DNA from 2 places in the Paenibacillus sp. FSL P4-0113 genome. Region 1 is predicted to be linked to the other one. Evidence: riboswitches for the same ligand, from Rfam matches in the RefSeq annotation. Region 1 holds a riboswitch; the other holds the start of a gene.
The links. A riboswitch is a leader RNA that binds a small molecule or an ion and turns the genes downstream of it on or off. The one in region 1 is predicted to bind glycine.
Positions count from the first base shown of each region.

Region 2: another riboswitch for glycine. It lies ahead of MKX46_RS09300 (alanine/glycine:cation symporter family protein); the one in region 1 lies ahead of gcvT (glycine cleavage system aminomethyltransferase GcvT).

Region 1 is NZ_JBBPAZ010000001.1:2,022,321-2,033,812, forward strand. Features, by position in the region: gene MKX46_RS08475 (PTS mannitol transporter subunit IICB) at 1-795, opposite strand, end outside; gene gcvH (glycine cleavage system protein GcvH) at 1,223-1,615, opposite strand; glycine riboswitch at 2,008-2,107, shown strand; gene gcvT (glycine cleavage system aminomethyltransferase GcvT) at 2,284-3,384, shown strand; gene gcvPA (aminomethyl-transferring glycine dehydrogenase subunit GcvPA) at 3,511-4,866, shown strand; gene gcvPB (aminomethyl-transferring glycine dehydrogenase subunit GcvPB) at 4,863-6,359, shown strand; gene ptsP (phosphoenolpyruvate--protein phosphotransferase) at 6,478-8,190, opposite strand; gene MKX46_RS08505 (HPr family phosphocarrier protein) at 8,183-8,458, opposite strand; gene ptsG (glucose-specific PTS transporter subunit IIBC) at 8,569-10,614, opposite strand; gene glcT (glucose PTS transporter transcription antiterminator GlcT) at 10,853-11,492, opposite strand, start outside.
Region 2 is NZ_JBBPAZ010000001.1:2,230,810-2,242,301, reverse strand. Features, by position in the region: gene licT (BglG family transcription antiterminator LicT) at 1-370, opposite strand, end outside; gene MKX46_RS09310 (LacI family DNA-binding transcriptional regulator) at 604-1,575, opposite strand; gene MKX46_RS09305 (glycoside hydrolase family 1 protein) at 1,789-3,246, shown strand; glycine riboswitch at 3,412-3,488, shown strand; glycine riboswitch at 3,507-3,601, shown strand; gene MKX46_RS09300 (alanine/glycine:cation symporter family protein) at 3,761-5,179, shown strand; gene MKX46_RS09295 (iron-containing alcohol dehydrogenase) at 5,237-6,409, opposite strand; gene MKX46_RS09290 (carbohydrate ABC transporter permease) at 6,557-7,384, opposite strand; gene MKX46_RS09285 (carbohydrate ABC transporter permease) at 7,407-8,282, opposite strand; gene MKX46_RS09280 (ABC transporter substrate-binding protein) at 8,316-9,599, opposite strand; gene MKX46_RS09275 (PTS transporter subunit EIIC) at 9,797-11,278, opposite strand.

The DNA of each region.
Region 1 (11,492 bases):
ATGAATCCCGCCGAAAAAATGAATGATGACTGCGCCAGGAGCTGACGACTTCGCAGAGCCTTTGCCGAACAGACAGTAGGCCAGCAAAATACCAAGCCCCGGCCCAGGGTTGGATTCCAGCATGAACAGTACGGATTTGCCTGTTCTTGCAGCTTCCTCCAACGCAATCGGACTCAATACTCCGTGATTCAGCGCGTTGTTTAAAAATAATACTTTTCCGGGCTCAATAATGAGGTTGACAAGCGGCAATAGCCCCGCGTTCACGAGGAACTGTACCCCTGCCGACAACACTTGACTGATCATTTGTACAACCGGGCCGATCGCCACATGGGCAAGCAGTGCTAGAATGGCACCGATAATCCCGGCCGAAAAATTATTGACCAGCATTTCAAAGCCTGATCTGACTTTGCCTTCAATGGCCTTGTCGAACTTCTTCAATATCCACGCAGCCAGCGGACCAGCTACCATCGCGCCCAGGAACATCGGGATATCGGCTCCTACTATGACACCCATCGTCATGATGGCACCGATCACACCTCCACGCTGTCCGTGAATCATCGTGCCCCCTGTATAACCAATCAGCAGCGGCAACAAATAATTTTTCATCGGATCAACCAACTGTGCAAAACCTTCGTTCGGGAACCATCCGGTCGGAATAAAGAGTGCCGTAATCAACCCCCACGCAATAAAGGCTCCCATATTGGGCATAACCATACCGCTAAGAAAACGGCCAAAACGCTGTACGGCGACACGAGTGCCTCCTTTTGAACTTGGCTTTGCGTCCAATGTACTCATATTCAAATCCTCCTTGTAGGTAAGCATCACTACCTTTTCTTAAAATTCATACTAAATGACAGCGCTATCTTCATCAACGAAATGAAAACGTACTTTCGTCATGAACGTTGATGACAACATTTAAATTTAAATTATCCAGGAAGATATTATACCTGCATAATTCTTCTTAATATGACCTGTAGCTATAGAAATTAGTCGAAAAACCGCGCTGGATTATGTATGATTCCTATATGGGGACAACCCACTATATCAGAACAACACACGTAATTACGTTTTCATAAAAAAGACAAAAAAATAGCCGCTACGTCAAATCATAGCGACTATTTTATACAAAAATCGAGCAAACTAACGATGCTCTTATTCAATTAAAAATCAATATAAAATTCCGAATAACACGCTATTATTTCATGCTGCATTGCTCTATTTATTACTCCGAAATCAACTGCTCATACTGATCCGCCGACAGTAGTTTGCCCAATGATTCCTCCACATCTTTATCCATCTCTACTTCTACCATCCAACCTTTGTCATATGGAGATTCATTCACTAGCTCAGGTGTACCTTCCAGCGCTTCATTCACTTTTAATATGGTTCCCGTCACCGGAGCAAAAAGGTCGGATACCGTCTTCACCGATTCAATCGTACCGATCTCCGCTCCCTGCTCAATCGTTACTCCCGCCTCAGGTAATTCTACAAAAACAATATCACCCAGTTGGTGCTGTGCAAAGTCTGTAATACCAATCCGCACCGTTCCATTCTCTGTCCGCTGAACCCACTCATGTTCGTCTGTATACCAAAGTTGCTGCTTCACTTCACCCATTCTGTTCCCCTCACTTCCATATGAATAAAATCGCATTTGCTCACCTGTATTAGACAGGTTAAGATTATGACAATAAGAACACTCATGTCAATAATACTAACAAAAATACTTCATATCACCTCCTATAGCGCTCTATATAAAAATATAATAATTTATAACAAACGCTTACATATCCTTATTTATATATTAAATGTTTTTTCTATTGTTTTTGATGACATTTTTATTGACATTTTGAATGAATTTGCGTATTAATGGGTTATAGCAAATACTTTGGGAAACACCCGACAACTGCAAACGCGGATGAACGCAGAGGGAGAGACTGCCAAAAAGATTCGCATAGCTGTTGCCGCTTGTGAGACAGTTGTGCACGCGAATCGGATCAAGTTGTTATCTGCAAAGCCAGGTAATATACTGCTGATCCCGAAGGTAGCGCCGAAGGAGTAAGCCTGCATTGCAGGTGAATCTCTCAGGCAAAAGGACCTCTGCCGGACGCATCTCTGGAGAGCATTCGCTATTGGAGCGGATCACCCAAGAGGAAACCCGGTACATACCGGGGTAACTTTCTGGTATCAAGGACAGAGCTGAAAAAAGAGTATAGACTGCTGTCTATACGTTTTTTTCGGCCTGTCTTTTTTGTTTAGCCGATTACACCGGATAGGAGTGGAAACATGACTAATTTGCGAAAAACACCGCTATATTCATCCTACGGGACGCAGTCTGGGGTTCGTTGTATTGACTTTGGAGGCTGGGAGCTCCCCGTTCAGTTTAGCGGCATTCAAAAGGAGCATGAGGCCGTCCGGCAACGTGCGGGTTTATTCGATGTATCGCATATGGGTGAGTTTTTGGTTGAAGGCAAAGAGGCCGAAGCTTTTCTACAAAGGGTGACCACGAATGATGTCAGCCAGTTGGAACCAGGTCAGGCACAATATTCACTCCTGTGTTACCCCGATGGAGGTGTAGTAGACGACCTGCTTGTTTACTGCAAAGGACCGGAACGCTACATGCTCGTTGTGAACGCCTCCAACATTGATAAGGATTGGGATTGGTTACTTCGTCATGTGCCTGCATCCGTTCACATGGAGAATGTGTCTGATGCAATAGCATTGCTGGCATTGCAGGGACCGGAAGCAGCACGTATTGCCGCAGCCGTGGCAGATACGGATATTACGAATCTGGCATCTTTCCACTTTCATGAGAACGTGCCATTGTTCGGAGCAAAAGCACTCGTCTCACGAACCGGATATACGGGCGAAGACGGTTTTGAATTTTACGTACCTGCCGCGGAAGCACCCGCCGTATGGGAGGGTTTGCTTCGTTCCGGTGAGTCGTATGGGCTGATTCCCGCTGGACTTGGTGCTCGGGATACACTACGCTTTGAGGCTCGGTTGCCGCTATACGGACAGGAGTTATCTGCCACAATTTCACCACTCGAAGCCGGTCTGGGTTTCTTCGTCAAGCTGAATAAAGGAGATTTTATCGGTAGAGAAGCACTTCAGCGTCAAAAAGAACAAGGGGTTCCTCGTAAATTGATCGGGCTAGAAATGATGGACCGCGGTATCCCACGCGCCCATTATCCGGTATTCGCAGAAGGACAACACATCGGTGAGGTCACAACGGGGACTCAGTCGCCCTCCTTGAAGCGTAATCTGGGCCTCGCCTTGGTGGACAGTCGTTTTAGCGCCCTCTCCACACCACTGGAGGTTGAGATTCGTGGCAAACGCCTGCGTGCCGAGGTGGTGGCAGCCCCCTTTTATAAGCGCCCACGCTGATCTTAAACTCTCCTTATTTCTATAAAGCAAACATGTCAGATATGTATTTCTGGGTTTTCATCTCACACTTTTTTATTAGCTCATTTACGGATTTAAAATTTTGCTTTTCGAAAGGAGCCAGAACCTATGAAGCAGCATCGTTATCTCCCTATGACTGAACAGGATCAAACCGAAATGCTGCGTGTGGTCGGTGTATCATCCATTGATGATTTATTCAGTGACATTCCAGAGGCCATTCGATATCAAGGGGAACTCCCTCTTTCTTCTCGACTCGATGAGAAAGCCTTAACCCGTCACTTGACCGAGCTGGCCGGACACAATGCCAATACAGACACACATGCCAGCTTTCTTGGCGCAGGAATTTATGATCATCATATTCCGTCCGTCATCCAGCACATCACTTCACGCTCAGAATTCTACACTGCCTACACCCCCTATCAGCCGGAAGTAAGCCAAGGCGAGCTACAAGCCATTTTCGAGTTTCAATCGTATATTTGCGAATTGACGGGCATGGCTGTAGCTAATGCCAGCATGTACGACGGAGCGACTGCACTGGCGGAAGCGGGCTCACTGTCCGCCGCAGCTACCCGCCGTAAACAGCTTATCGTATCGAGGTCCGTCCATCCAGAGGCACGTCAGGTATTGGCAACCTATGCACGCGGATTGAATTTGGACATCGTGGAGATCGGCTGTTCGGACGGTGTAACGGATGCTGATGCGTTAGCGGCGGCCGTATCGGAACAGACCGCGGCTGTTTTGGTCCAAAGCCCCAACTTTTTCGGAGCCGTGGAAAATCTACAGCCGATGGCTGACCTCATCCATGCACACAAAGGTCTTTTGGTCGTCAGTGCCAACCCACTGGCACTTGGCTTGCTGGAGACACCCGGCAAACAGGGCGCGGATATTGTGGTAGGAGACGCGCAGCCACTTGGCATCTCCTCTTCTCTCGGCGGTCCGACCTGTGGATACTTTGCCGTTTCTCAGGCACATATGCGCCGTATCCCCGGCCGTATTGTGGGTCAGACCACTGATCGCAATGGTAAACGCGGCTTCGTGCTGACCTTGCAAGCGCGCGAACAGCATATCCGCCGCGAAAAGGCCACCTCTAACATTTGTTCCAATCAAGCGTTGCTAGCTTTATCTGCATCTGTATACTTGTCTGTTATGGGTAGACAGGGGATCAAGGAAGTAGCCGAGCTAAATTTGCATAAAAGCCGATATGCTTTAGAGCAATTGCTGAGCTTGAAGGGCGTAACTGCCTCGTTTAACGCACCGACCTTTAACGAGTTTGCCCTGAGACTGCCTGAGGGTACAGATATGAGCAGACTCCAGGCCGAGCTGCTAGCTGCTGGATTTATCGCTGGCTACGATTTGGGCCGGGACTATGAGGAACTTGCTGGTCACATGTTGATTGCCGTGACGGAGCAAAGAACCAAAGAAGAGATTGACCAATTTGTGCACACCTTGGGGGGATTGCTATGACACATACCGGACAGGATCAGAAACAAGAGCTGTTAAAGGAACACGATCAAGCGCTCATTTTTGAATTGAGCCGTCCGGGTCGCATCGCCTATTCCCTTCCCGAGTGCGACGTTCCCCGTCGCCCGGTGGCAGAGCTTTTGCCAGACTATGCGCTGCGCAGCGAACCTGCAGCATTACCCGAGGTATCCGAAGTAGACGTTATTCGGCATTATACCGCCTTGTCCCGGCGCAATTTTGGCGTGGACAATGGATTTTATCCGCTCGGCTCCTGTACGATGAAATACAATCCGAAGGTGAATGAGGATGTCGCCCGATATACAGGCTTCGCCAAAATCCATCCATATCAGCCCGAGGAGAGCATCCAGGGTGCCATGGAGTTGCTGCATACGCTCCAAAATGATTTGGCTGCGTTAACTGGCATGGATGCCGTCACGCTTCAGCCCGCCGCGGGCGCCCATGGCGAATGGACCGGGCTGATGATGATTCGCTCATACCACGAAGCACGTAGTGAGCGACGTACCAAGGTGCTCGTGCCGGATTCGTCGCACGGAACGAACCCCGCCAGTGCAACCGTCGCAGGCTTCGAAACAGTCACCCTTCCTTCCACCCCTGAGGGGCTAGTGGATCTGGATGCGCTGCGTCAAGCCGTAGGCAACGACACTGCTGCGCTCATGCTGACCAACCCGAACACGCTTGGGCTGTTCGAGAAGCAAATCACTGACATTGCTGCCATCGTGCATGACGCGGGTGGTCTGCTCTACTATGACGGGGCGAACTCCAACGCCATCATGGGGATTACCCGTCCCGGAGATATGGGCTTCGATGTAGTGCATCTCAATTTGCACAAAACGATGAGTACCCCGCACGGTGGCGGTGGCCCCGGCGCTGGACCTGTCGGCGTAAAGCAACGGCTCATCCCTTATTTGCCCAAGCCGCTTGTCGCACGGGATCCACAGGGGGTGTACCACTGGGACCGGGAACAGGGAGATTCTATTGGACGGGTTAAAGCCTTTTACGGGAACTTCGGTATTCTCGTCCGTGCCTATACTTATATCCGTAGCTACGGTCCTGATGGCTTAAAGCGTGTATCGGAATGCGCTGTACTCAATGCCAATTATATGATGCATCGGCTCGCTCCACATTTTGATCTGCCCTACCCTGGACATTGCAAACACGAATTCGTGATGTCGGGGCGAGGCTTGAAAAAATTTGGAGTGCGCACGCTTGATGTAGCCAAACGGCTGCTTGATTTCGGCTACCATCCACCTACAATTTACTTTCCGCTGAATGTAGAGGAGTGCATCATGATCGAGCCCACGGAAACGGAAAGTAAGGAAACACTTGATGCTTTTGTCGACACTATGATTCATATTGCGCGGGAAGCAGAAGAGAACCCTGAGCTGGTGCTCAATGCACCATATACTACTCCAGTCACACGATTGGACGAAACTACCGCAGCCCGCAAACCTGTACTGAATTGCTCATGCAGTTAAAACAAATTCTACTTAAAGCATGCAAAAAAGCCGGTATCTAATTAGATACCGGCTGCTGTATGTACACAGCAATTTTTTGTTGGAAAAAGATATAACCTTTGAAATGTAATACCCTTCCTTAGCCTTCGATGCTTTGAACCAATTCAACAACCTGTTCTGCTGTTTGCATGTCCAGAGCTTTTGTAGCCAGTTTTTCCATGTCCGCACGGGACAACTTGGAAATTTGACTACGTGCTGGCAGAATGGAAGTGGCGCTCATACTGAACTCATCAAGTCCGAGACCCAGCAGCAACGGAATTGCTGTTGTATCTCCTGCCATTTCGCCACACATACCAACCCAACGTCCTTCACGGTGAGCGGCATCAATAACCATTTTCACCAGACGCAGAATGGATGGATTGTATGGTTGATACAGGTAAGAAACCCGCTCGTTCATGCGATCCGCTGCCATTGTGTATTGAATCAGATCGTTTGTACCGATACTGAAGAAATCTACTTCTTTTGCGAATTGGTCAGCCAATACCGCTGTAGAAGGAATTTCTACCATGATGCCCAGTTGAATTTCTTCGGATACGGATACACCCTCAGCTACCAATTTTTCCTTTTCTTCCAACAAAACAGCTTTAGCTTCACGGAATTCGTTCAGCGTAGCAATCATTGGGAACATGATGCGCAAGTTACCATGCACACTCGCACGCAACAAAGCACGCAATTGAGTGCGGAAAATATCCTGGCGATCCAGACACAGGCGAATAGCACGGAATCCGAGGAACGGATTCATTTCTTTCGGCAGGTCCAGATAAGGAAGTTCTTTGTCACCACCGATATCCAAAGTACGGACTACAACCGGTTTACCTTCCATTCTTTCCAGAACAGTTTTGTACGCTGTATACTGTACTTCTTCGGATGGAAGCTTATCGCGTCCCATGTACAAGAACTCCGTACGGTACAAGCCAACGCCTTCACCACCGTTGTCCAGGACACCAGCTACATCATTAGGCGTACCAATATTGGCTGCCAGTTCGACATGGACACCATCGACAGAAACCGTAGCTTCGCCGCGCAGCTTGCGCCACTCTTCGCGTTGCTTGTCGTATGCCACTTGTTTAGCACGGTATTCTGCAACAATCTCTTCGGTAGGGTTCACGAATACGTGACCATCCAAACCATCAACGATAATCAAATCGCCGCTTTTAGCTTGAGACAATATATTTTTCGTTCCCACAACTGCAGGAATTTCAAGTGAGCGAGCCATAATAGCCGAATGCGAAGTACGTCCGCCGATATTCGTTGCAAAACCTTTAACAAATTCACGGTTCAGCTGAGCTGTGTCGGAAGGTGTCAAATCTTCTGCAAGCACAATCGTTTCTTCGGCAATTTCTGCAGGACTAACAAAATGAACACCAAGCAGGTGATTCAGGATCCGCTTGGTTACATCACGCATGTCCGATGCGCGTTCTTGCAAATAGGCACTTTTCATGTTTTCAAACATGGAAATGAACTGTGTAGCTACTTCATTCAAAGCATAGTCAGCATTAAGCTGCTCGTCTCTGATTTTAGCTTTAACCGGATCGATCAATTCAGGGTCATTCAAAATGAGCAGGTGAGATGCAAAAATTTCTGCTTTTTTCTCTCCCAGTTCCTTAAGCGTTTTCTCCTTAATCGATTCCAATTCGGTTTGAGATTGTGCCAAAGCCGCATCCAATCTTGCGATTTCAGCTTCAACATCACCAACCGCGCGTCTCTCTACAGCGTAATTCGGATGCTCCAAGATAAACGCCCGGGCAATGGCTATGCCTGCCGAAGCGGCAATCCCAGAAATCTTAAGCATGAACTTCGCCCAGCCCTTCGTTGACGATTACATTTTCAAGAGCTTTCAGTGCTTCGGCAGCTTCAGCGCCTTCGCAGATAATGTTAATAGTATCGCCTTGTTCCAGACCCAGAGACAATACACCCAGAATGGATTTCAAAGTTACTTTTTTACCGTTAGCTTCGGCAAAAGATTCAGCACCGCTGAATTTGTTAGCTGTATTTACCAGCGCAGTTGCAGGACGTGCATGGATACCGTCTTCATCCGTAATTCTAAAAGTTGTTTGCATAATTTGTTCCTCCCACTTTCCTAAAGATAATATTTGTTTACACGCAGTATACCGAATAATTGATCAGACGGCCTAAGCCGCCTAACCAACTAATCCGAAACACATAGAGTTTATTTTATCGTAATTATACCATCTTCGCCAGCCTTCAATACTCCAGTTTTGTTTAAAGTTACCGAAGAACCTTCAGGAAGGTTAGTAAAAATGACAGGTGAGATGATGGATTTAGCGTTTGCCTTCACGTATTCCAGGTCTACTTTCATAATAGGCTGGCCAGCTGACACAAGATCGCCTTCGTTCACCAAAACGTCAAATCCTTGACCTTTAAGCTTCACTGTATTCACCCCGATATGAACAAGCACTTCTTTACCGCCATCGGATTGGATACCAACCGCATGCTTGCTCGGGAATACATTGAATACTTTGCCGTAAACAGGGGACACAATCGTTCCATCATTCGGCACGACCGCAAAGCCGTCACCTGTCATACGTTCTGCAAATACCGGATCGGGAACCGTCGAGATATCAACCAATTCGCCGTTAACAGGCATTACAATATCTTCTACAATAATGGTTTGTTGTTCTTCTCCAGCTTCCTTCTCCTCTTGTGGAGCAGGTTGCGCCGGAGCTGGTGCAGGTGTACGTCCAGCCATGATATCAGCCATTTGAGTTTTAATGGTGTCGGAACGTGTACCGAAAATTGCCTGTACATTGTTACCGACTTCAAGGACACCCGATGCGCCAAGTTGTTTCAGACGAGCTTTGTCAACGTTCGATTTCTCATTAACCTCGATCCGAAGACGTGTGATACAAGCATCCAGATGCTTGATATTCGATGAACCGCCGAAAGCTGCCAAAATGTTGTGTGGGAGCTCGTCACTACTACCAGTTGCTGCGCCATTCACATTTTCTGTGGCTTCTTCACGCCCTGGTGTTTTCAAGTTGAATTTCCGTATGATGAATCGGAATCCGAAGTAGTAAATAACTGCCAAAATCAGACCGACGATGATTACATACCACCAAGGCGTACGGGTTGGAATAATCCCGAAAATCAGGAAGTCAATAAATCCGCCTGAGAAGGTCATACCGATTTTGACATGTAAAATTTGCATGGTCATAAATGACAGACCTGCGAATATACAGTGTACTGCAAACAGCAGTGGAGCTACGAACAGGAAGGAAAATTCCAGTGGCTCCGTAATACCTGTCAAAAACGAAGTCAATGCTGCTGAACCCATAATACCTGCTACATATTTTTTGTGTTCTGGTCTTGCTTCATGGTACATCGCAAGCGCTGCTGCTGGCAAACCGAACATCATGAATGGGAATTTACCCACTTGGAACGTACTTGCTGTCAAAGCCACTCCGTCGCGAAGCTGGCTGAAGAAGATCTGCTGGTCACCGTGAACAGTTTGACCTGCTTTGTTAACATATTCACCAAACTCAAACCAGAACGGTGAATACCAAATGTGATGCAAACCAAATGGAATCAGCGCGCGTTCGATAACCCCGAACAGGAACGCCGACAAAGTCGGGTTGGAATACACCATAAAGTGAGATACTGCGTTAAGTCCTTGTTGAACTGGAGGCCAGATCAGAACCAGTGCTAGTCCGACAATAAGTGAGGATACCGCCGTTGCAATTGGAACGAAACGCTTACCCGCGAAAAAGCCCAGATACGAAGGAAGCTCAATTTTGAAAAAGCGGTTGTACATGGCTGCGGCCAGTATACCGATGATTATCCCGCCGAACACCCCGGTTTGAAGCGTTGGAATTCCCAACACGTTCGCATAACCCGGTATTTTTTGAGCAATCAGACCAGGTGTGACACCCACGGCTGTACCCAGAGTAATGTTCATAACGAGGTAACCGATGATGGCAGCCAAACCTGCTACACCTTCACCGCCCGCCAGACCGACGGCTACGCCGACTGCGAACAACAGTGCCAGATTATCAAAAACGATTTGTCCGGCATTCATCATGATCGTCGCAACCGATTGAACCCAGCCCGCATTTAATGCCGGAATGTACTGGAGAAAATCAGGATTGACCAGCATGTTACCGATACCCAATAAAAGCCCCGCAGCTGGCAAAATCGCTACAGGAAGCATTAATGCTTTACCGACACGCTGTAAAACGCCGAAAAGCTTTTTAAACATACCTTCCACATCCTTCTCTGAAATTTAGAACAGAGGCAAAACAACAAAAAAGGCATGAGCCGATTTAAGTATGTTTGAAAACAACCTTGGGATATAGCTTACCCCAGTAGGCTGTAAACAATCATAACTTAAAACAACTCATGCCTGATCGAATCAGTAACACGTTAAATGTTCAGTTGTTGTCTTCCTCATTGCAAAATTGATTATAGCACCCCACTAAATGCGAGGCAATACTTTTTTATTCCGGTTTTATCACTTTTTGTTGCTCCCCCTGCTCTTTGCGTTGGGACAACCGCTGCAGATGCATTGTCAAATAACTAACCTCAGCCGGATAAACAGGTTTACGTAGCCTTTTCTCCATAATCTTCGTCAGTTTCCAGGACAGCATATACATTTCTGGATATTCTTCATTCAAAAGCTTGTCCAATCGATAAATCTCCTGCACAATCTCTCCCCGGCGCACACGTTCAATCGCAAACCTCAGATGAGTCAGCAGTCGAGAATAATCAAGGGATTGGAGAGGAATTCGATAATCCAGTGTCGTCTCGACAACCTGAACCATATCAGCAATCAGACGAGAATCCTTCCTAACCTCGGAAATATGCTGGTTTGTCATGGCGCTATAAATATGCAGGGCCACGAATCCGATTTCATCTTCTCCCAGATCTACATTCATCTTATCCCTGATTAAAGCAACAGCCTGCTCAGCCATCTTGTATTCCTGAGGATATATTTCCCTAGTCTCATACAAAAACGGATTATGAATCGTAATTCCCTGTTTATGACGGTTTATGGAAAAAGCGATATGGTCAGTTAAAGCAATCAGAATGTGCTCATTTAGAGGCTTCTTTGCTTGAAGCTGAACAAGATGAAGCACC
Region 2 (11,492 bases), 210 kb from region 1:
GTTTAATTTCATACAGCATCGCGTTTTGGAGTGCCAGTCCTTTTTCTTGCCGTTGTATGGCAAAATGAATATGGTCGGTCAACGTTAAATAAATATTATCGCTTAACTCCGTATCCAACACTTCTGTTGCATGGGTTACGATTTCATTCACGACCTCCAGATGAGATACAGGAATATCGTTCAGCAGCTCGGTTAGTTTGGCCGTGAACTCGTTTTCATTTAACATGAAAATCTTATCTATTTTATCATCATCGACTTGATCGCCAGCCACCTTTTTGAAGGAAATACCTCTTCCCATCACGATGACCTCTTTGCCTTTATCGTTTTTAGTCAATAGGACGTTGTTATTGAGCACCTTCTCAATAATCATTGAAGTTCCCCCTCCCATCCTTTACCAATAAAAAATGCCTAAGCACAATTCAATACTATTGTTAGCAATAGTACTCAATTGAACTCAGGCATTGCCCGCATCACCGGTCACAATCCTTCGATATAGTGCTATTGTAGCACAAAAAAAAGCGATTTCAACATTTTTTATTCTGTTTCGACAAAAAACATTTTATATCAAGACCCTTTTGCCTAATTTGCAAGTAAAGCGTTACCTTATGTGGTCGTACGTTCAATGAGGCTGTACTCTAGCGAATGAAGCTCCATTTGGCGTCCAATCAGCTGGGGGGAAAGCATGAAAAAAGCATTTTGTGCTTGAGCCATGATGGGATTTTGAATGGTTGTAATCCCCAACGTATGCGACAGCTCCGTGTTATCAAACCCAACAATCGCCAGATCTCCCGGTACGTTCAGCCGTTGTCTGCGTGCTTCGCAGAGAATGCCCACAGCTACATAATCGTTAGCACATAAAATAGCCTCTGGGAATTCCCCCCGATGCTGTAACAAATCCCGTACGACCTGTTCGCCATCACGGATATTATAAATTGAAGAGTGATTCCAGTGTTGCAACACTGACAGATTGTGCTCACTCATGATCTGTTCATAGGCTCGTTGTCTGCTATGGGTATTGATGCTGCTCGGACGACCAAAAGCATTGGCTATACGGGTATAGCCTTTTTGTATCAAATGCTTTAATGCTAGCATGTAACCTTCATATTGATCCATTGCGACGGAGCGAATATCGGTATGCTCCATTCGTTGCCAGGCCACGATCGGGCCATATTTACAATAGGTACTCAAAAAATCAGTGTCATTCACGCAGGAAATGATGACCAGCGCGTCGACTCTTTTTCTTTTTAAATCTTCAAAAGCTTGAAGCTCTTTCTTTTTGTCTTCTCCCGAAGTATAAATAATGGTCTGGAATTCATATTGTCCGGCGATTTCTACAAAGCTGTCCAGAAAAGCAAGAACAATTTCATTAATCGTTGAAGTGATGATACCAATCTGAAGCGTCTGACCCTTGGATAGGGAAATGGCATTCCGATTAGGAACATAATCTAATTCCTGCATGATTTTCAAAATCTTAGCTCTTGTTTCATGACTGACATGGGGGGACTGATTTAATACTCTGGATACCGTAGCCTTGGAAAAGCCCGCCAGTTTTGCAATTTGATCAAGATTCGACATGGAGCTTCTCCTCACATAAGAAAAAAATACTTGACATGAAACGCGTTACAACAATTAGGATGCTTATGAGGGCATTACATCTATTTTAAAGCATCTGTCAATGCATTTCAAAGGAGAACGGTTACCGTTAGGTATGGATTCACATTTGCAGCATTTGATGGGATTACTTAGGCCAAAGTAAAAATCTTATATACGGAAAGAGGTCTTTATACCATGACGAAGACGCTAAAAGGATTTCCGAAAAACTTCTTGTGGGGCGGGGCAACTGCAGCCAACCAATTGGAAGGTGCTTTTGACGTAGATGGAAAAGGCTTGTCCAGCGCAGACATGATTGCTTATGTACCCAAAGCGGAACGTAAGAACGATCACGCTATAGAGATTTCGTCCGAGCGACTCGAAGACATTTTGGCAGGCAAAGTCAATGCCCGTTTCCCAAAACGTGAAGGTGTGGACTTTTACCACCACTACAAAGAAGATATTGCATTGTTCGCTGAAATGGGCTTTAAAGTATTTCGTATGTCCATCCACTGGTCGCGGATTTTCCCGAATGGCTATGATCACGAACCGAATGAAGCAGGATTGCAATTCTACGACAATGTATTTGATGAGCTGCGCAAATATAATATTGAGCCCTTGGTAACATTGTCACATTATGAAACACCGCTAGGTCTGACTCAGAAGTATAATGGCTGGCTGGGTCGTGAAGTCATACAGCATTACGTCAATTATGCCGAAACGGTGTTTACACGCTATAAGGATAAAGTAAAATACTGGCTGACCTTTAATGAAATCAATGTAATGACCATGAGTCCGTTCACCGGTGGCGGTGTGGTTATTGACCGTGTAGAAAACAAACAACAAGCGATATATCAAGCATTGCATCATCAATTTGTAGCTAGTGCACTGGCAACCAAACGGGGACATGAGATCATCCCGGGTGCTCAGATCGGCTGTATGTTGGCACGTATAGAAAGCTATCCACATACGTGTAACCCAGCGGATATACTGAAAGCCCAGCATGAAAATCAGATGAACCTATTCTTTACGGATGTGCATGCCCGTGGGGAATATTCCAACTATATGAATCGTTATTTTGTAGAAAATAATATTGTGATCCAGACAGAACCCGGCGATGCCGAAATTTTGAAAAATAATACGGTTGATTTTATCTCATTTAGCTACTACATGACCTTGACCGTATCGGCAGGTCCAGAAGGCGAGAAAGCAGCAGGAAACCTGATTGGCGGCGTGAAAAATCCGTATCTGCAGTCCTCCGACTGGGGATGGCAGATCGATCCGATCGGCCTGCGTGTTACACTGAATACGTTTTATGATCGCTATCAAAAGCCGCTGTTCATCGTGGAAAATGGCTTGGGTGCATATGATAAGGTGGAAGAGGACGGCTCTGTGCATGACACGTATCGCATTGATTACTTGCGTCAGCATATTGTCCAAATGAAGGAAGCGATTGCTGACGGTGTTGATCTGATTGGTTACACCAGCTGGGGCCCTATCGACCTCGTGAGCATGTCTACTTCCGAAATGTCCAAGCGCTACGGATTTATTTACGTTGATCTGGATGATGACGGTAACGGAACGCTCAAACGCTCCAAAAAAGACTCTTTTAACTGGTATAAAAATGTGATAGCAACCAATGGTGAAGAATTGTAATTTCATATCGTCTCGGGCGGGTATAGCAGAGGACATCCTAAGGATGCAATCTGCTGTACCCGCTTTTTTGATAGACATAATAATATTTCAGAGGGCTTCACAAACTTTTCACTTGTAATAAGCTGAAAGTTTTCTGTATAATGAATAAAAATTTCATATGTCTGGTTGATGTTTGCGGGAGATGGAACGAAAGTTCCGACCGAAGGGGCAAAACTCTCAGGTGCTTAGGCTGTTTACAGCCACAAGCGGGGACCGTAAACGGACAGAACTCTGGAGAGACCCTTAATTGGGCGCCGAAGGTGCACCGCAGAGAACATCTGCTTAAACTCTCAGGCAAAAGGACAGAGACGCGAATAACCTGTGACAGGGAATACCCTAGGCTTTTTTATGAGCTATTAGAGGCAGAAACCTGCACAAGATGGTTGTATTTTTTCGTGCCTTTAACCTCTCCAGGAGTCGAATCAGCTGATTTGACTCTTTTTTGTTTTCTAATATGCTGGAGGAGCGGGTTGAAATGAATTTGGTACATGTGTTAGAAGCGATTAGCAGTTGGATATGGGGGGCGCCTCTCATCATTCTTGTCATGGGAACGGGGTTGTGGCTGACCATACGTCTGAAAATGTTGCAGGTATTCCGCCTGCCCCTGGCGATCAAGCTGATCGGTAAGGCCCCGAATGAAGGCAGCGGGGATGTAAGTAGTTTTGCGGCTTTGAGTACGGCGCTAGCGGCTACAGTTGGCACAGGAAGTATTGTCGGCGTAGCGACAGCCATTAAGCTGGGCGGGCCGGGTGCCTTGTTCTGGATGGTCGTTGCAGCCTTTTTTGGGATGGCGACGAAATATGCGGAAGGTGTACTTGCAGTAAAATACCGGGTGAAGGATCGGAATGGACAATTTTCCGGCGGCCCGATGTATTATATTGAGAAAGGTCTAGGACGTCGTTTTAAACCGCTGGCGATGCTGTTTGCTTTTTCGGGCATGCTGGTAGCGTTGTTCGGGATTGGAACGTTTCCACAGGTCAAAGCGATTGTATCTTCGACGGAAAACAGTTTTGGTGTTCCGCCCATTGTAACGGCACTGATTATTGCTATCCTCACAGGACTGGTTACTATTGGAGGACTCAAAAGTATTGCCAAGGTATCGACGAAGGTCGTTCCTTTTAAAACAGGCTTGTACGTACTGATCTGTCTCATCGTACTGATTCGGTTTGCTGACCAGCTTCCTGCCGCAATTGCGCTGGTGCTCCATTCGGCATTTTCAACTACATCGGCAACGGGCGGATTTGCCGGAGCTACGATTATGCTGGCGATGCGAAGTGGGGTAGCCAGAGGTATTTTTGCCAATGAGGCCGGATTGGGAAGCGCACCGATTGCAGCCGCAGCTGCCAAAACCAAATGGCCTGCGGAACAAGGGCTGATTTCCATGACAGGCGTGTTTATTGATACGATGGTTATTTGTGTGATGACCGGGTTGACGCTACTGGTTAGCGGTGTGTGGAGCGGGCCTACCGATGCGGGCCTGATGACTCAGCAAGCATTTTCCAGCGCATTCCCGCTGGGGGCAGAACTGCTCACAATTATTCTGATTATGTTCGCGTTCACCACCATGCTCGGCTGGAACTATTACGGGGAACGCTGTGTTGAATATTTGCTTGGGGTCAAGTGGATTAAGCCATACCGTTATCTGTTCATTCTACTCGTTGGCGGGGGCGCGTTCATTAAACTGGATGCGATTTGGCTGCTGGCAGATATCTTTAACGCAATGATGGCTTTCCCGAACCTGATTGCACTGCTTGGTTTGTCAGGCATTGTCGTTGCAGAAACCCGAATCTATATGGATTCTCTGAATTCTAGTAAGAAAAAGGGCATTCTTGCAGGTGCCAGTGTAGGGGCAGCTATTCAAGTAGAAGAAAAGGGACACACGGTTAATTCATAAATTCCAAAAGGGAGTGCCTTCAGCCATCACAGGCTTGAGGACACTCCCTTTTGAATGTTATAACGATGCACGCAAAATAGCTAAAATATCTTCTTGATTCAGCTTTTTATAATTACCGAAGCCTCCATATTCCATTTCACGGGCTGCAATGGTTGCGATTTTTTCCAATTGCTCATCATTAATATTGTAATCGGCCAGGGTGGAAGGGGCACCGAGACTTGTCCAGAATGCACTAAGACGGTCAATACCCTCCAAAGCGATTTCTCTATCTGTTTTATCTACGGTGTCTAAGTCAAACATGCTGAGCATCAGCCGTTTCATGCGTGCAGCATCCTGATCGACCGTATGTCTCATCCAGTTGGGGAATAGGATCGCCAGACCGCCAGCATGAGGAATATCATATACAGCAGATAATGCATGTTCAATCGTATGCGAAGCCCAGTCCCCGAAGTAGCCCATTTGCAGTGTTCCGTTAAGAGCAATCGTTCCGGCATATAAAATCGTTTCGCGATGCTCGTAGTTGTGCAAATCCTCCAACAGCTTAGGTGCAGTTTCGATTACGGTTTGCAGCACGGAAAAGCACATACGATCTTGCAACGGTGTATTTTTAACATTGTGAAAATACTGTTCAAACACATGGCTCATCATATCCACCATGCCATATACCGTCTGATCACGTGGCACAGAGAAGGTGTTTTTTGGGTCCAGAATTGAGAATTTCGGATGCGTCACCGCGCTGCCCCATACGTATTTTTCGTTTGTTTCCCAGTTGGTGATAACAGAATCTGGATTCATTTCTGAACCGGTAGCGGCGAGTGTGAGGATGGTACCGAATGGCAGAGCCTGGGTAGGCATGTGCTTTTTATTGATAATATCCCACACATCGCCGTCATATTCAGCCCCTGCTGCGATGGCTTTGGTGCAATCAATAACGCTCCCGCCGCCTACTGCAAGTAAGAAGTCGATTTTTTTGTTTCGGCAAATGTCGATGCCCTTCTTAACGGTGGACAACCGCGGATTCGGTTCTACGCCCGACAATTCATGAATGTTGAGATGTAGCGGCTGTAACGCGTTTAATACCTGGTCATATAGACCATTTCGTTTGACACTTCCGCCTCCATATATCAGCAAAATATTTTTGCCGTAATTCAACAGTTCCTGCTGCAGTTCTTCAATTTGATTGTCTCCAAAAATTAATTTGGTGGGGTTATAATATGTGAATTTGTTCATCTGGAAAGTTCCCCTCAGTTCATAGTTCATGTTCAAATCGTAAATCGCTTAACCTGATTGCTGTTGTATACCTAACCTCATCATGTAAGCTATTTGAAATGACGATTAATTATTATACATGAAATGAATAAGGGAATTCAAGTGAATCTAATCTTTGACCGCACCAGCGGCAAGATCGGAAATAAACTGGCGGCTAATGAAAAGAAACAAAATAATAAGTGGCAGTACAGCAAGCAGGGTGCCCGCAATGACCATCGCATAATCCGTATTGTAAATCCCGTTTAACTGTGACAGTGCAATCTGGAGCGTGAATTTACGCTCATCCGTTAAGACGATTAACGGCCATAAATAATCATTCCAGGCTCCTATAAAGGTAAACGCGCCGAGAAAAGCGAACGCAGGACGTAGAATAGGCAGTGCTACATTCAAGTACAGTCGAAAAAAGCTGCATCCGTCCATCCGCCCCGCATCCAGCAGCTCCTTTGGAATGGATTCTTCCGCATATTGACGAATCCAGAAAATGCCGAAGGCATTTACCATCCCCGGGATAATAAGCGCTTTGAACGTACCTACCCATCCAAAGGAGGCCATCATGACAAAGGAGGGGACAAGCGAAAGTTGTGAAGGGACCATCATTGTAGCTAGCAGAACGATAAATAGCACTTTTTTGCCCGGAAAATCAAACTTGGCGAATGCAAAACCTGCCAGCGAATCGAAAAACAGAACCAATAAGGTAACAGAACCGGCTACAAAAAGGGTATTAAAAAAGGCTCCGGCAAAATTAATCTGCTGCAATACTCTCGTTATGTTATCCAAGAAGTGGCCGCCAAACCACAATTGCGGTGGAAAACGATAGATGTCTGAAGTTGTACGGGTTGCCATAACGATCAGCCAGTAAAATGGAAACATCGACAGGATGATTCCCACCAACAATCCGGCATATAAAACAAAGGATTTTGCACGTGTCTGTATCATGTTGTGAAGCTCCTTCCCATCATTATTTTTTACCTTGAACGAGTTTCCAGTTGATGATGGAGAATAGAGCAATGATGAGGAACATGCCCCATCCGACGGCTGCACCATATCCAAAATAGTTGTTAATGAACGACTCGCGGTACAGGTATAAAACGATGGTCATGCCACTTGCCCCGGAACCGCCGTCATTACCGACCAGGACCTGTGGCTCGGTGAAGAGTTGCATACCGCCGATGGTGGACGTAATGACCGTAAACAGAATGACTGGGCGCAGCATGGGGATAGTGATGCGGAAAAAAGCTTGCGCTCCGGTTGCTCCGTCTATTTTGGCGGCCTCATACAGCACATGCGGAATACTCTGAAGTCCGGCCAGATAGATGATTGCGTTATAGCCCATCCATCTCCATACGACCATAGAAGAAATGGCAATTTGGATACCCCATGGCACATTCAGCCATTGAACCATGGGCAGTCCCAAGAGTTGCAGAAGGTAGTTGAGAAATCCGAAATTGTTGGCAAATAAGGCACCAAATATGATGGCGACAGCCACAATAGACGTCACATTGGGCAGGAAGAATCCAACTCGCCATAAGGTGCGCATTTTCACAAATGGGGCATAAAGCAGAAAGGCAATAATCAGTGCGAAGAATAGCATTGGAATCGTTGCATACACCCAGATCACAAAGGTGTTGCCTACAGCCTGCCAAAATTCATGATCTGTTACAAGGTAGCGAAAGTTGCCCCAGCCGTTGTAGGTCATGTCTCCGATTCCGTCCCATTTGTGAAACGCCAGGTATAATGAAAAACCAATCGGAAACAGTCCAAAGATGCCAAACAGCAGATAAAACGGCGAGATCGCAGCATAAACGGCACGGTGCTTCCAGATTTCTCTCAGCATATTGTCCACACGCCTTTTTTGAATTTTGTTTTTTTATCGCTGTAATTCCCGTTCGATTCGTTCCATGGTTTCCGTCCATAATGCATCAGGATTAGCATCCTGCTTGGCAACATTAGCAAGGCGACGGGTCACAATGCCGTGGATGACAGGGTAGCGCTCGCCGAAATAGCTGCTTTTCACATGACGTGCGGAGGCGGAGAAGATGAGTCCGGTGGCCTGACCCCCAAAGAAAGGCTCGGGTATCCCCATGATAGGATCGTTATAGACGCCGGGAGTGGACGGGAACAGACCGATTTTGTGGTAGGCTTCCAACTGGTGTTCCGGGTTTTGCAGCCAGGTCAGGACTTCAAAGGCTTCTTTGGGATGTTTGCTGGATTTGAGGATAGAAATGAACGAACCACCCAGGTTGCCGTCTCCTCCAGGAGCACGGGCGACTCTCCATTTGCCCGCTGTATCCGGCGCGGCCTCTGTGAGAACTTGCTTCATCCAAACAGCCCCTACAAAAGAGGCAATTTTGCCGTTATTGACCGAAGCGTTCCATTCGGGAGTCCAGCCATCCGCATTGGCGAGCAGATGCTTCTTGTGGAAATCGACAGCGGTTTTCCAGCCCAGACGGATGTCAGGAGATTGATTGCCAATATAGCTGCCATCCGGCTTGAAGTAGAGGTTTGTATGCTGAGCGAGCACTTGATTGTAAACGTTTACAATATTATCAGCCAAAAACGAACGGCTTCCGAATTTCTGCTGAAGTTGTTCTCCGGCTGCCATGTAATCATCCCATGTGCGGATCGAGGCACTAACCTTTTCAGGATCACTAGGCAAGCCTGCTTGCTTAAATAGATCGCTTCGATAGAAGAGGGCAGTAGGCCCAGTATCCATGGGAAATGCAATCATTTTACCATCAGGAGTGATCCCCTGATTCCATTTCCATTCCAAATATTGATCTTTTAGGCGGTCTGCTCCGAGCTCCCTTAAATCATAAAAACGATCCGCACTTGGAAATAGCTCCACCATCCAGTCGTTCAGAGCTACGATGTCTGGTTCACCAGAACGAGCTGCGAGCGTTGTCTTCAGTTTAGCTTTGAAGTCACCACCTATTTTTTGAGTTTTTAATTCAATGTTGGGAAAGTGTTTTTCCGCTTGGGCGAGTAGTTCATCATCAATGGAACGGTTCCAATACCATAATGTAAGCGTTATCTTTTTTCCATTTGACAAATTAGTTTCAGATGATTGACTTTCAGAGAACGAGGGTCCACTACAAGCACTGAACATAGTGAGAAAAGCAAGACATAATACCAACCATTGTACTGTCTTCACATCATTTCCCTCCTTGCTGTCTGAGATAATCTGCCTGCTAAACAAGTTGTAAATGGTTTAGCTCCATCATATGAAGCTGTTACCCATTTATGTGCATTGCCTTAACCAAAAACAAAAAATTTGAAACGTTTATCCATAAAAAAAAGCACGTGCGTCTGTTATATGAAGAACGCACGTACTTAAGTTAGGGATTCAGCTCATGACATCAACCGCAGTATTTCATCTTTCAGAATTTCGGACCGAGTCCCGAAAATAACCTGCAGGGTACCGTTACCAAGCCTGATGATTCCCGACGCTCCGAGCTGCCTGAGAGCTTGATCGTTAACTGCTTTGTCGTCTTTGACGACAAGACGCAGCCGTGTGATGCAGGCATCAATGCTTAGGATATTGTCCGAACCGCCGAGATAGGTTAGTACCCTGCCTGCCTGACTGGACGGAGTGTCGGATGTAGCGTTTGCTTTTTTATTGGGTACAGATTCGTTAGCCTCAGACAGGAGACTGTCTTCTCCATCATCTTCACGCCCAGGAGTTTTTAGGTTGAATTTGAGAATGATAAATCGGAACAGAAAGTAATAGATGAGGGCGAAGACAAGCCCGACCGGGATCATTCGCAATGGGTGAGTGGAGAGCTTCATATTGACCAAATAGTCAATGAGTCCTGCTGAAAAGGAAAAGCCCAGTTTGACATCCAATAGGTATACGACCAGGCCGCTCAGGCCTGTCAGCAGAGCATGAACGCCGTAAAGCAATGGTGCAATGAACATAAACGAAAATTCGAGGGGCTCGGTAATTCCGGTCAGGAACGATGCCAGCGCAGAACCGATGAAAATGGAAGCGACGGCTTTACGTTTTTCCGGTTTAGCCGTATGGATGAATGCGAGAGCGGCTGCCGGGAGAGCAAACATCATAATAGGGAAGAAACCGGACATGAATAGACCAGCTGATTTATCGCCTGCAAAGAAACGGGTCAGGTCACCATGAACAACTTCGCCAGCTGCATTCGTATAGTTACCAATCTGAAACCACGCGATTGAGTTTAGTACATGATGCAAACCGAGCGGGATCAGCAGCCGATTGGCAATCATGAATACCATTGATCCGATTCCGCCAAACCCGACAATCCAGTTGCCGAAGGCTGCAATCCCATCTTGTACCGGACTCCAGATCATTCCGAGCAGAATGGCCAGAATCATGGTCGTGAAGGCGGTAATCATGGGGACAAAACGTTTGCCTGAGAAGAAGCCAAGCCAATCCGGGAGCTGAATATTATGATATTTTTTAAACAGAAAAGCAGACCATCCACCGATAAAAATACCACCCAATACGCCCATGTCCAGCTTGACGTCGTCTGGAATATATGCAAATATACCCGGCACTGCCGCCAAAATACGGGTCAACACCATATAGGCAATGACTGCCGATAATGCGGCTACTGCGTCGCCTGCCAGACCAATGGCAACACCAATGGAGAAAATGAGCGCAAGGTTACCGAAGATAGCCCCCGCCCCCTCGTTCAGAAAAGGAGTGACATAATGATTCAGAAATCCGCCAACTACGGGACCAAACGGTATATCCGTTTCATAATTAATCAGAGCTAATCCTTGCAAAATCCCTGCGGCGGGTAGAGTAGCTACTGGAAGCATTAACGACTTGCCGATTTTTTGCAGAAATTTCAGCATAACATTCTTCCCTTCTTCATCGAGTTTGGGAGTGTCGTATTCATCCTGAAATCCTTACTTGTGCCCATTTTTTTACATCATAAATCGGGGGATCTAACATGGTCAACGATTATTTTAAGCTATGAAATGACGTAAATCCGCAGTTGACATCGCTTACATGCTTATATAGTATCAAATTTAAGTTAATAATCGTGACGGAGACAAGAGAGCCACG